DNA from 2 places in the Actinoplanes sp. NPDC026670 genome. Region 2 is predicted to be linked to the other one. Evidence: riboswitches for the same ligand, from Rfam matches in the RefSeq annotation. Region 2 holds a riboswitch; the other holds the start of a gene.
What was found. A riboswitch is a leader RNA that binds a small molecule or an ion and turns the genes downstream of it on or off. The one in region 2 is predicted to bind thiamine pyrophosphate.
Positions count from the first base shown of each region.

Region 1: another riboswitch for thiamine pyrophosphate. It lies ahead of AB0E94_RS34950 (ECF transporter S component); the one in region 2 lies ahead of AB0E94_RS20270 (thiamine phosphate synthase).

Region 1 covers NZ_JBEZXU010000045.1:76,347-80,456, forward strand. Annotated here, with positions in the region: gene AB0E94_RS34940 (energy-coupling factor transporter transmembrane component T) at 1-122, opposite strand, end outside; gene AB0E94_RS34945 (ABC transporter ATP-binding protein) at 157-1,587, opposite strand; gene AB0E94_RS34950 (ECF transporter S component) at 1,591-2,178, opposite strand; TPP riboswitch at 2,255-2,357, opposite strand; gene AB0E94_RS34955 (alpha/beta hydrolase) at 2,416-3,231, shown strand; gene AB0E94_RS34960 (DUF6328 family protein) at 3,263-3,766, shown strand; gene AB0E94_RS34965 (hypothetical protein) at 3,838-4,110, opposite strand, start outside.
Region 2 covers NZ_JBEZXU010000019.1:45,248-49,357, forward strand. Annotated here, with positions in the region: gene AB0E94_RS20265 (ATP-binding cassette domain-containing protein) at 1-1,374, shown strand, start outside; TPP riboswitch at 1,407-1,517, shown strand; gene AB0E94_RS20270 (thiamine phosphate synthase) at 1,511-2,095, shown strand; gene thiO (glycine oxidase ThiO) at 2,092-3,126, shown strand; gene thiS (sulfur carrier protein ThiS) at 3,123-3,323, shown strand; gene AB0E94_RS20285 (thiazole synthase) at 3,325-4,071, shown strand; gene AB0E94_RS20290 (thiamine phosphate synthase) at 4,089-4,110, shown strand, end outside.

The DNA.
Region 1 (4,110 bases), on a different contig from region 2:
AACGGATCCATGGTGGCGATCAGCGGCATCGAGAAGAGCAGCGCGGCGCCGACCTTCGCGACCGGGTTGCGGCGGGCCAGCGGCGCCGCCGGATCGGCGACCGGCGCGAACGAGAGGCTCACAGCGGCGTCCTTCCAGGACGGCGGGAAGAACCGGTCACGGCCGCGTCCGTCGAGGCAGCGGGTCCGGTTCCGGTGCGCCGAGCGAGACGGTTCGATCGGCGAGGGTACGGACGAACGCGTCATCATGCGTGACGGCGACGATCCCGTGTCCCTCGTCGCGCAGGCCGGCGAGCAGGTCGACCAGTTCCCGCCAGGTGCGCCGGTCCTGGCCGAACGTGGGTTCGTCGAGCACCAGCAGCCGCGGCGCGGTGGCCAGCGCGGTGGCCACGCTCAGGCGCCGGGCCTCCCCGCCGGAGAGGGTGTAGGGGTTGGCCCCGGCCAGCCGGTCCAGCCGGAGCCGTTCCAGCAGCTCGCCGACGATCCGGTCGACCTCGGCGGGGGAGCGCCCGAGCCGTCTGGGGCCGAGGGCGAGCTCGTCGGTGACCCGGGATGTGACGAACTGGTGTTCCGGGTTCTGGAAGACCGACCCGATCCGGCCGGCCAGCGTCGCGGCCCGCCACCGGTGCGGCGGCCGGCTGTCCCCGAACGCCTCGACCCGCCCGGCCGTGGGTGCGAGCAGCCCGCCGAGCAGCAGCGCCAGGGTCGACTTGCCGGCGCCGTTCGGCCCGGTCACGGCCAGGACCTCGCCCGCTCCGGCTCCGATGGTGACCGGGCCGAGGCGTCCGCGGACTTCGGCGCGCTCCGTGCGTACCAGATCAAGGGTGGTCTTGGTTTTCGACTTGAGCGGCGGGGCCTGGAAACCCGGCACCCAGACACCCTCGTCAGCGAGTTTGTCGCCGTAGGCGGCGAAGATCACCTCGGGTGAGCCGTCGGCGCGGACACCGCCGCCCGGCTCCAGGACCACCACCCGGTCGACCAGCGGAAGGGCCTCGGCGACCCGGTGTTCCACGATGATCAGCGTGGTGTCCGGGCCGGTGGCCCGGGCCACCGCGTCGCGGATCAGCGCGGCGCCCGGCGGGTCCAGGTTGGCGGTCGGCTCGTCGAGCAGCAACAGACCGGGCCGCAACGCGAGCACACCGGCGAGAGCGAGGCGTTGCGCCTCACCGCCCGAGAGGGCCGAGGTCGGACGATTGATCGGGTACGGGAAACCGACGCGATCCAGCACGTCGGACACCCGTGGCCAGATCTCACCGGCCGGCACTCCCCGGTTCTCCGGGCCGAACGCCACGTCGTCGCCACTGCGGGCCATCACCAGCTGCGTCTGCGGATCCTGGAAGAGGATGCCGACCCGCTCGCGTGCCTTGCGCGGGTCGAGCCCGTCGATCCGGATCGTGCCCTCGGACTCGCCGGAGTCCTCGGGCAGCAGCCCGGCCAGCGCGGCGAGCAGTGTGCTCTTGCCGGCCCCGGAAGGACCCAGCAGGAGCACCCGCTCGCCGTGCCGGACCTCCAGATCCAGCCCGCGGACCGCCCACGAGCGGCGACCGGCGTGCCGCCACCCGAAGCCGCGGAGCTGAACGTCACTCATGTCTCAGACGGTTGCCCGTTCGCGGCCCGCTTCGAACCGGTCCAGCACTCCGGTCGGAGCGAGCGCCCGGACCAGCGCCCACGAGCCCGCGCCGGCCAGGATCGCGCCGCTGAGCACGGTGATCGCCGCGTACGGGATGCGGTACGACCAGAGGTCCATCCCGACCGTGTACTTGACGAAGTCGTAGGACGCCGCGCTGAGACCGGTCAGCGCGCCGGCCAGGACCGCGGCCGGCAGCCGGTAGTTGCGGTAGAGCAGCAGCGCGAAGGCCAGCTCGGCGCCGAGACCCTGGATCAGGCCGGACACCAGCGTGTCGACGCCCCACTGGCTGCCGAGCAGCGCGGACACGGTGGCCGCGACCAGCTCGGTGTAGAGCGAAGCGCCAGGCTTACGGATGATCAGCGCGCCGAGGACGGCCGGGACCAGCCAGATGCCGTAGATGATGGTCTGCGCCGGCGGGAAGAACGCGAAGGCGCCCTCGGTGATCGACCAGACCGTGCCCCAGGCCCAGAAAATCACGCCGAACGCAACGGCGATGACGGAGGCGATGACGATGTCTATCGTCCGCCACCGATTGGTGGTTGATGTCATTGGACTGCCTCCCAGTGGGTACCGGGAGGAGACGCACGCCGTGTTTCCCGGGCAACAGTGCCCAGGACACGACGCGGCTGGAGAAAGACCGAGCTTCCTGCGCTGGCATTACCCAGATCAGGTACTAGGGTCTGCGGTTTCCCGCACTCTCAGCGCAGTGCGCTCCCCTGTCGGATTGGATGTGCTTCGATGACCGTAACACCTGGTAGCGGGGTATCACAGGGAGGGGACGACGTGATCGAGGTCAAAGCCCAGGGATTGACGTTCGACGTTCACGAGGGCGGGCCGGAGGATGGTGAACCGGTCCTCCTGCTGCACGGCTTTCCTCAGGATTCCCGGGAGTTCGACCTGGTTCTGCCCCATCTGCACGCGGCCGGGCTGCGGACCTACGCGCTCGACCAGCGCGGCTGCTCCCCGGGCGCCCGCCCGGCCGACGTCGCCGCGTACACCATGTCGTCGGTGACCGCCGACGCCATCGCCGTCCTCGACTCGCTCGGCCTCGACAGCGCGCACGTCGTCGGCCACGACTGGGGCGCGCAGGTGGCCTGGCAGCTGGCCGCCCGGCACCCGGACCGGGTGCGGACCCTCACCGCGATCTCCGTGCCGCACCCGCGGGCGCTGCTGCTCGCCATCCGGGTCCGGCCCAGCCAGAAGGCCCGGCTCGCCTACTTCGAGGTGTTCCGGCGGCGGTTCGCCGAGCGGCTGCTGCTCGCCCAGCACGCCCTGGCGCTGCGGCTGATGCTCCGGCCGATCGGCATGCGCGCCGAACAGTACGTGGCGGCGATGCGCGAACCGGGCCGGCTCACCGGCGGCCTCAACTGGTACCGGGCCTTCGACACGTCCCAGATCGACGACCTCGGCGAGGTGACGGTGCCGACCACCTACGTGTGGAGCGACAAGGACGGGGTGGTCGGGCTGACCGCGGCGCTGCGTACCAGGGACTGGGTGCGGGCCGACTACCAGCTCGTCGCGATGCGCGGCGTCAGCCACTGGGTGCCCGAACAGGCGCCACGTGAGCTGGCCGACGCCGTCCTGGCCCGCGTCGGCGTTTGATCAAGGCCCCGGGCGGGGAATTCGGCGCGTCATGGCGGTCGATGCACACACCCCCCGAGAGACCGAGAAGCAGCGCTGGGACCGCAACTTCGCGGACCTGCTCCAGGAGCTGCGGGTCGCGCAGACAGGCGTGCAGATCCTCTTCGCGTTCCTGCTGACCCTGCCGTTCAGCAGCGGCTTCCCGAACGTCACCGATTTCCAGAAGGACACGTACGTGGTCGCGCTGATCAGTGCGGCCTTCGCCACCGCGATGATCATCTCGCCGGTGGCGTTCCACCGTGCGCTGTTCCGGCAGGGCCGCAAACCCGAGCTGGTCCGGTACGCCCACAAGATGGCCACCGGCGGTCTGGCCTTCATGCTGATCGCGATGACGGCGAGCGTCCTGCTGATCACCGACTACCTGCTGGACTGGAAGTGGGCGATCCCGCTGACCGTCGTCACCGGTGGCTGGTTCCTCACCTACTGGGCCATCCTGCCGTTCGCCCACCGCGAGTGGGGCGACGACGACGAGGACGCCGCCTCCGCCGTCGACTGACGCGACCCGGTTCCGGCTGGTCGGCACCGCTGTCACGGCGGCGTTGTGACAGCGGTGTGAGCCGGCCGGGGTCAACGCCGTTTCAGGCCGAGACGGCGCAGTTCCAGACCGGCCAGAGCGGCGACCGCCTCGGAGTCGCCGGCCCGCCAGCTCTGTGCGATGTCCGGGCCCAGCTTCGCCAGCTCGGTCAGCGGCTGGGAGGCCAGCGCCCGCAGCGCCAGCAGGTCCTGGCCGGCCGGATCGTCGCGGACCGCGGCCGCGACCCCGGCCCGGCGGACCCAGCGCAGCCGCAACGGCAGCCAGAGGAACAGCACCAGGGCCAGCGGCACCGACAGCGCGATCGC
Region 2 (4,110 bases):
TCACCCGGACTGCGCGAAGCCGGCGAACGGCTGCGGGTGGCTGCCGCGGCGCTCGGCGAGACCGAGAAGAGCCAGATCGCGTACGCCAACGCGCTCGCCCACTGGGGTGAGGTCGGTGGTTACGACGCCGAGGTGCTCTTCGACACGGTGACAGTCGCCATCCTCGGCAAGCCGTGGGAGGAGGCGCGGTCCCGCATCGTGCGGACCCTGTCCGGCGGCGAGCAGAAACGGTTCGCCCTCGACCTGCTGCTGCGCGGCAACGACGAGGTGCTGCTGCTCGACGAGCCGGACAACTTCCTCGACGTGCCCGCCAAACGCTGGCTCGAGCAACGGATGCGCGAGTCGAACAAGTCGATCCTCTACGTCTCGCACGACCGGGAGCTGCTGGCCGAGACCGCGAGCCGGGTCGTCGCCGTCGAGGGCGGCAGCGCCTGGACCCATCCGGGCGGGTTCGCCTCCTGGCACGAGGCCCGGATGAACCGGCACGAGCGCATGGAGGAACTGCGCCGCCGCTGGGACGAGGAGCACGAGAAGATCAAGGAACTGGTCTTCATGCTCAAGAACAAGGCCGCCTACAACGACGGCCTGGCGTCCCGATATCAGGCTGCGCAGACCCGGCTCCGCAAGTTCGAGGAGGCCGGCCCGCCGCCGCTGCCGCCGAAGGACCAGGCCGTCAAGATGAACCTGCGTGGCGGCCGCACCGGCAAACGCGCGGTCATTTGTGAGCAGCTCGAACTCGAGAACCTGACGTTCCCGTTCGACCTGGAGATCTGGTACGGCGACCGGGTGGCCGTGCTCGGCGCGAACGGCACCGGGAAGTCGCACTTCCTGCGCCTGCTCGCGGCCGGCGGCACCGATCCCGACCAGGAGCACAAACCGGTCGACGGGGCGCCGCTCGCGCACGTCTCGCACGACGGCAAGGCCCGCCTCGGGGCGAGGGTCCGGCCCGGCCACTTCTCGCAGACCCACGACCGGCCGGAACTCGTCGAGAAGACCCTCGTCGAGATCCTCTGGCGCGGTGACGAGCACCGGTCCGGACAGGACCGGGCCGGGGCCATGAAACATCTCAACCGGTACGAGCTGGCCGCCCAGGGGGACCAGCGGTTCGGCACCCTCTCCGGTGGGCAGCAGGCCCGGTTCCTGGTGCTGCTGCTCGAACTGTCCGGGGCGACCGTGCTGCTCCTCGACGAGCCGACCGACAACCTCGACCTCGCCTCCGCCGAAGCACTGGAGGAAGGGTTGAAGGCGTTCGACGGCACGGTGATCGCGGTCACCCACGACAGGTGGTTCACCAGGTCTTTCGATCGCTTCGTGCTGTTCAGAGGGGACGGCGAAGTGGTCGAGGTGCCCGAGCCGGTCTGGGACGTCCGCTAGTTTTCTCGTCACGGACCGGTTATGGTCCGGTTACAACAACCCACGGGAGTCCGGGCACCGGGCTGAGAGGGGGGCTGATGCGGCCCCCGACCGTCGAACCTGATCCGGGTCATGCCGGCGCAGGGAGGAGTGCTTCATGGGCACATCGTTTCCCCGTATCCACGTCATAACCGACGACATCGACGTCGTTCGCGGTGTGGCCGGGCTTCCCGACGTGGCTGTCCAGATCAGAGTCAAGAGCAACGACGCTTCGGCGTACGCGTTGACCTGCGCCGCAATCGCAGTGTGCCGGCCGGCCGGCACGATCGTGCTGGTGAACGACCGGGTCGGGGTGGCGCTCGCGGCCGGGGCCGACGGGGTGCACCTCGGGGCCGAGGATCTGCCGGTGTCCGCTGGCCGCCGGATTCTTGGGCCGTCCGCGATCGTCGGCGCCACCTGTCGTGATCCGCTTGCGGCGCGGTCCGCGGTCGACGCCGGGGCCAGTTACCTCGGTGTCGGGCCGACCTTCCACACGTCCACCAAGGACGGACTGCCACCACCACTCGGGCCGGCCGCGATCGCGGCCGTCGCCGACGCGGTGCCGGGCACTCCGGTTCTGGCGATCGGCGGTATCACCGCGGAACGGGTGCCGCTGCTCGCGGTGCACGGGGTCGCGGCTGTCTCCGCCTTCGCGGCGGATCCGAAGGGAGCGGTCGCGGAATTCCTGGCGGTCCTGCCATGACCGGCACTGCCATGACCCGCGTCGCTCTTGTCGGTGGGGGCATCATCGGGCTCTCCATCGCTGCCGAACTGCTGGAACGTGGCGCTGACGTCACGGTCTACGATTCGGCACCCGACGGGTCGGACGGGGCCTGGCATGTCGCGGCCGGGATGCTCGCGCCCGGCGGGGAGTCGGCTTTCGAATATCCGCATCTCACCCGGCTGCTGGAAGCCGGACACGAGTTGTGGCCCTCGTTCGCGGCCGGTCTCGGCGACGTCGGCTACGACCGGGCGGGGACGCTTTCGCTGGCGCTGACGGCGGATGACGCGGCCGAGGCGGCACGGGAGTGGAAGCACCAGAAGCTGACCTCGCTGACCGGGTCCCAGGTGCGTGATCTCGAGCCGGCGATCTCGCCTCGGGTCCGGGCGGGGGCGTACGCGGCGGCCGAGCACCAGGTCGATCCGCGCAAGGTCGTCGCCGTCTTGCGGGCTCGGTTGGCGGGCCGGATCACCCAGCGCCAGGTGACAGAGCTGTCCGAGGTGGACGCCGACGTGATCATCGTCGCTGCCGGTTCTCGGACCGCGGCGCTCACCGGGTTGCCGATCCGGCCGGTCAAAGGCCAGGTCCTCCGCCTGCGCGGCGAACCCGGCCTGCTCAAGCACGTGATCGACGGCGCCGCCGACGGACGGCACGTCTACCTGGTCCCGCGCGCCGACGGCGAGGTCGTGGTCGGCGCCACCCAGGAGGAACGCGCCGACCGGATGCCCACCGCCGGCGGCGTGCACGACCTGCTGCGCGCCGCCCTCGACCTGGTGCCCGGCCTGGCCGAACACGAACTCGCCGAGGTCACCGTCGGGCACCGGCCGGGCACTCCGGACAACGCGCCGATCCTCGGGTTCCTCGACGACGACCGCCGGGTGGTCGTGGCGGCCGGTCACTTCCGCAACGGCATCCTGCTCGCCCCGATCACCGCACGACTCATCGCCGACCTGGTGCTCACCGGCTCGGCCGATCCGATTCTCGACGCGTTCGGTCCCGGGAGGTTCCGATGAAGCTGACGATCAACGGCCAGGCCCAGAGCCGGCCCGGCACCTGCTCGGTCGCGACCCTGGTCGCCGAGATCATCGCCGCCCAGCGTGGGGTGGCGGTCGCGGTCAACGGCACCGTCGTGCCGCGTTCGACCTGGTCGGAGGTGGACCTCGTGGACGGCGACCGGATCGAGGTCCTCACCGCCGCGCAGGGAGGCTGACGTGACGTTCCTTCCGGAGAACGGGCTGATCCTCGGCACCGGCGGGGCGAACAGCCTCACCGCGCTGGAGGAGGCCATCGCCGCGTCCGAGTCGACCCTGGTCACGGTGGCGCTGCGGCGGGTGGACGCGGCCGGCCCGGGACTGCTGCCGATGCTGGACCGGCTCGGCGTGCGGGTGCTGCCGAACACGGCCGGCTGCTACACCGCCGGTGATGCGGTCAAGACCGCACAGATGGCGCGGGAAGCCTTCGAGACGGATCTGATCAAACTCGAGGTCATCGGGGACGAACGCACACTGCTGCCGGACGGGATCGAACTCCTGCGAGCGGCCGAGACACTCGTCGCTGACGGGTTCACCGTGCTGCCGTACACCAGCGATGATCCGATCCTGGCCCGCCGTCTCGCTGACGCCGGCTGTGCCGCGGTGATGCCGGCCGGGTCGCCGATCGGTTCCGGCCTGGGGATCTCCAATCCGCACCACATCGAGTTGATCGTGCAGGGCGTCGACGTTCCGGTGGTGCTCGACGCCGGCATCGGCACCGCCTCGGACGCGGCGCTCGCCATGGAACTCGGGTGTGACGCGGTTCTCATCGCCAGCGCGATCACCCGGGCCGACGATCCGGTGGCGATGGCCACGGCGATGCGGCATGCGGTCACAGCCGGCCGGCTCGCCCGCTCCGCCGGGCGCATCCCACGGCGATTCCACGCGGTCGCGTCCACCGCCGACGACGGCCTCGCGCAATGGTGACCCCGGGCGGACTCGTTGTGCTCACCGATCGGCGGTCCG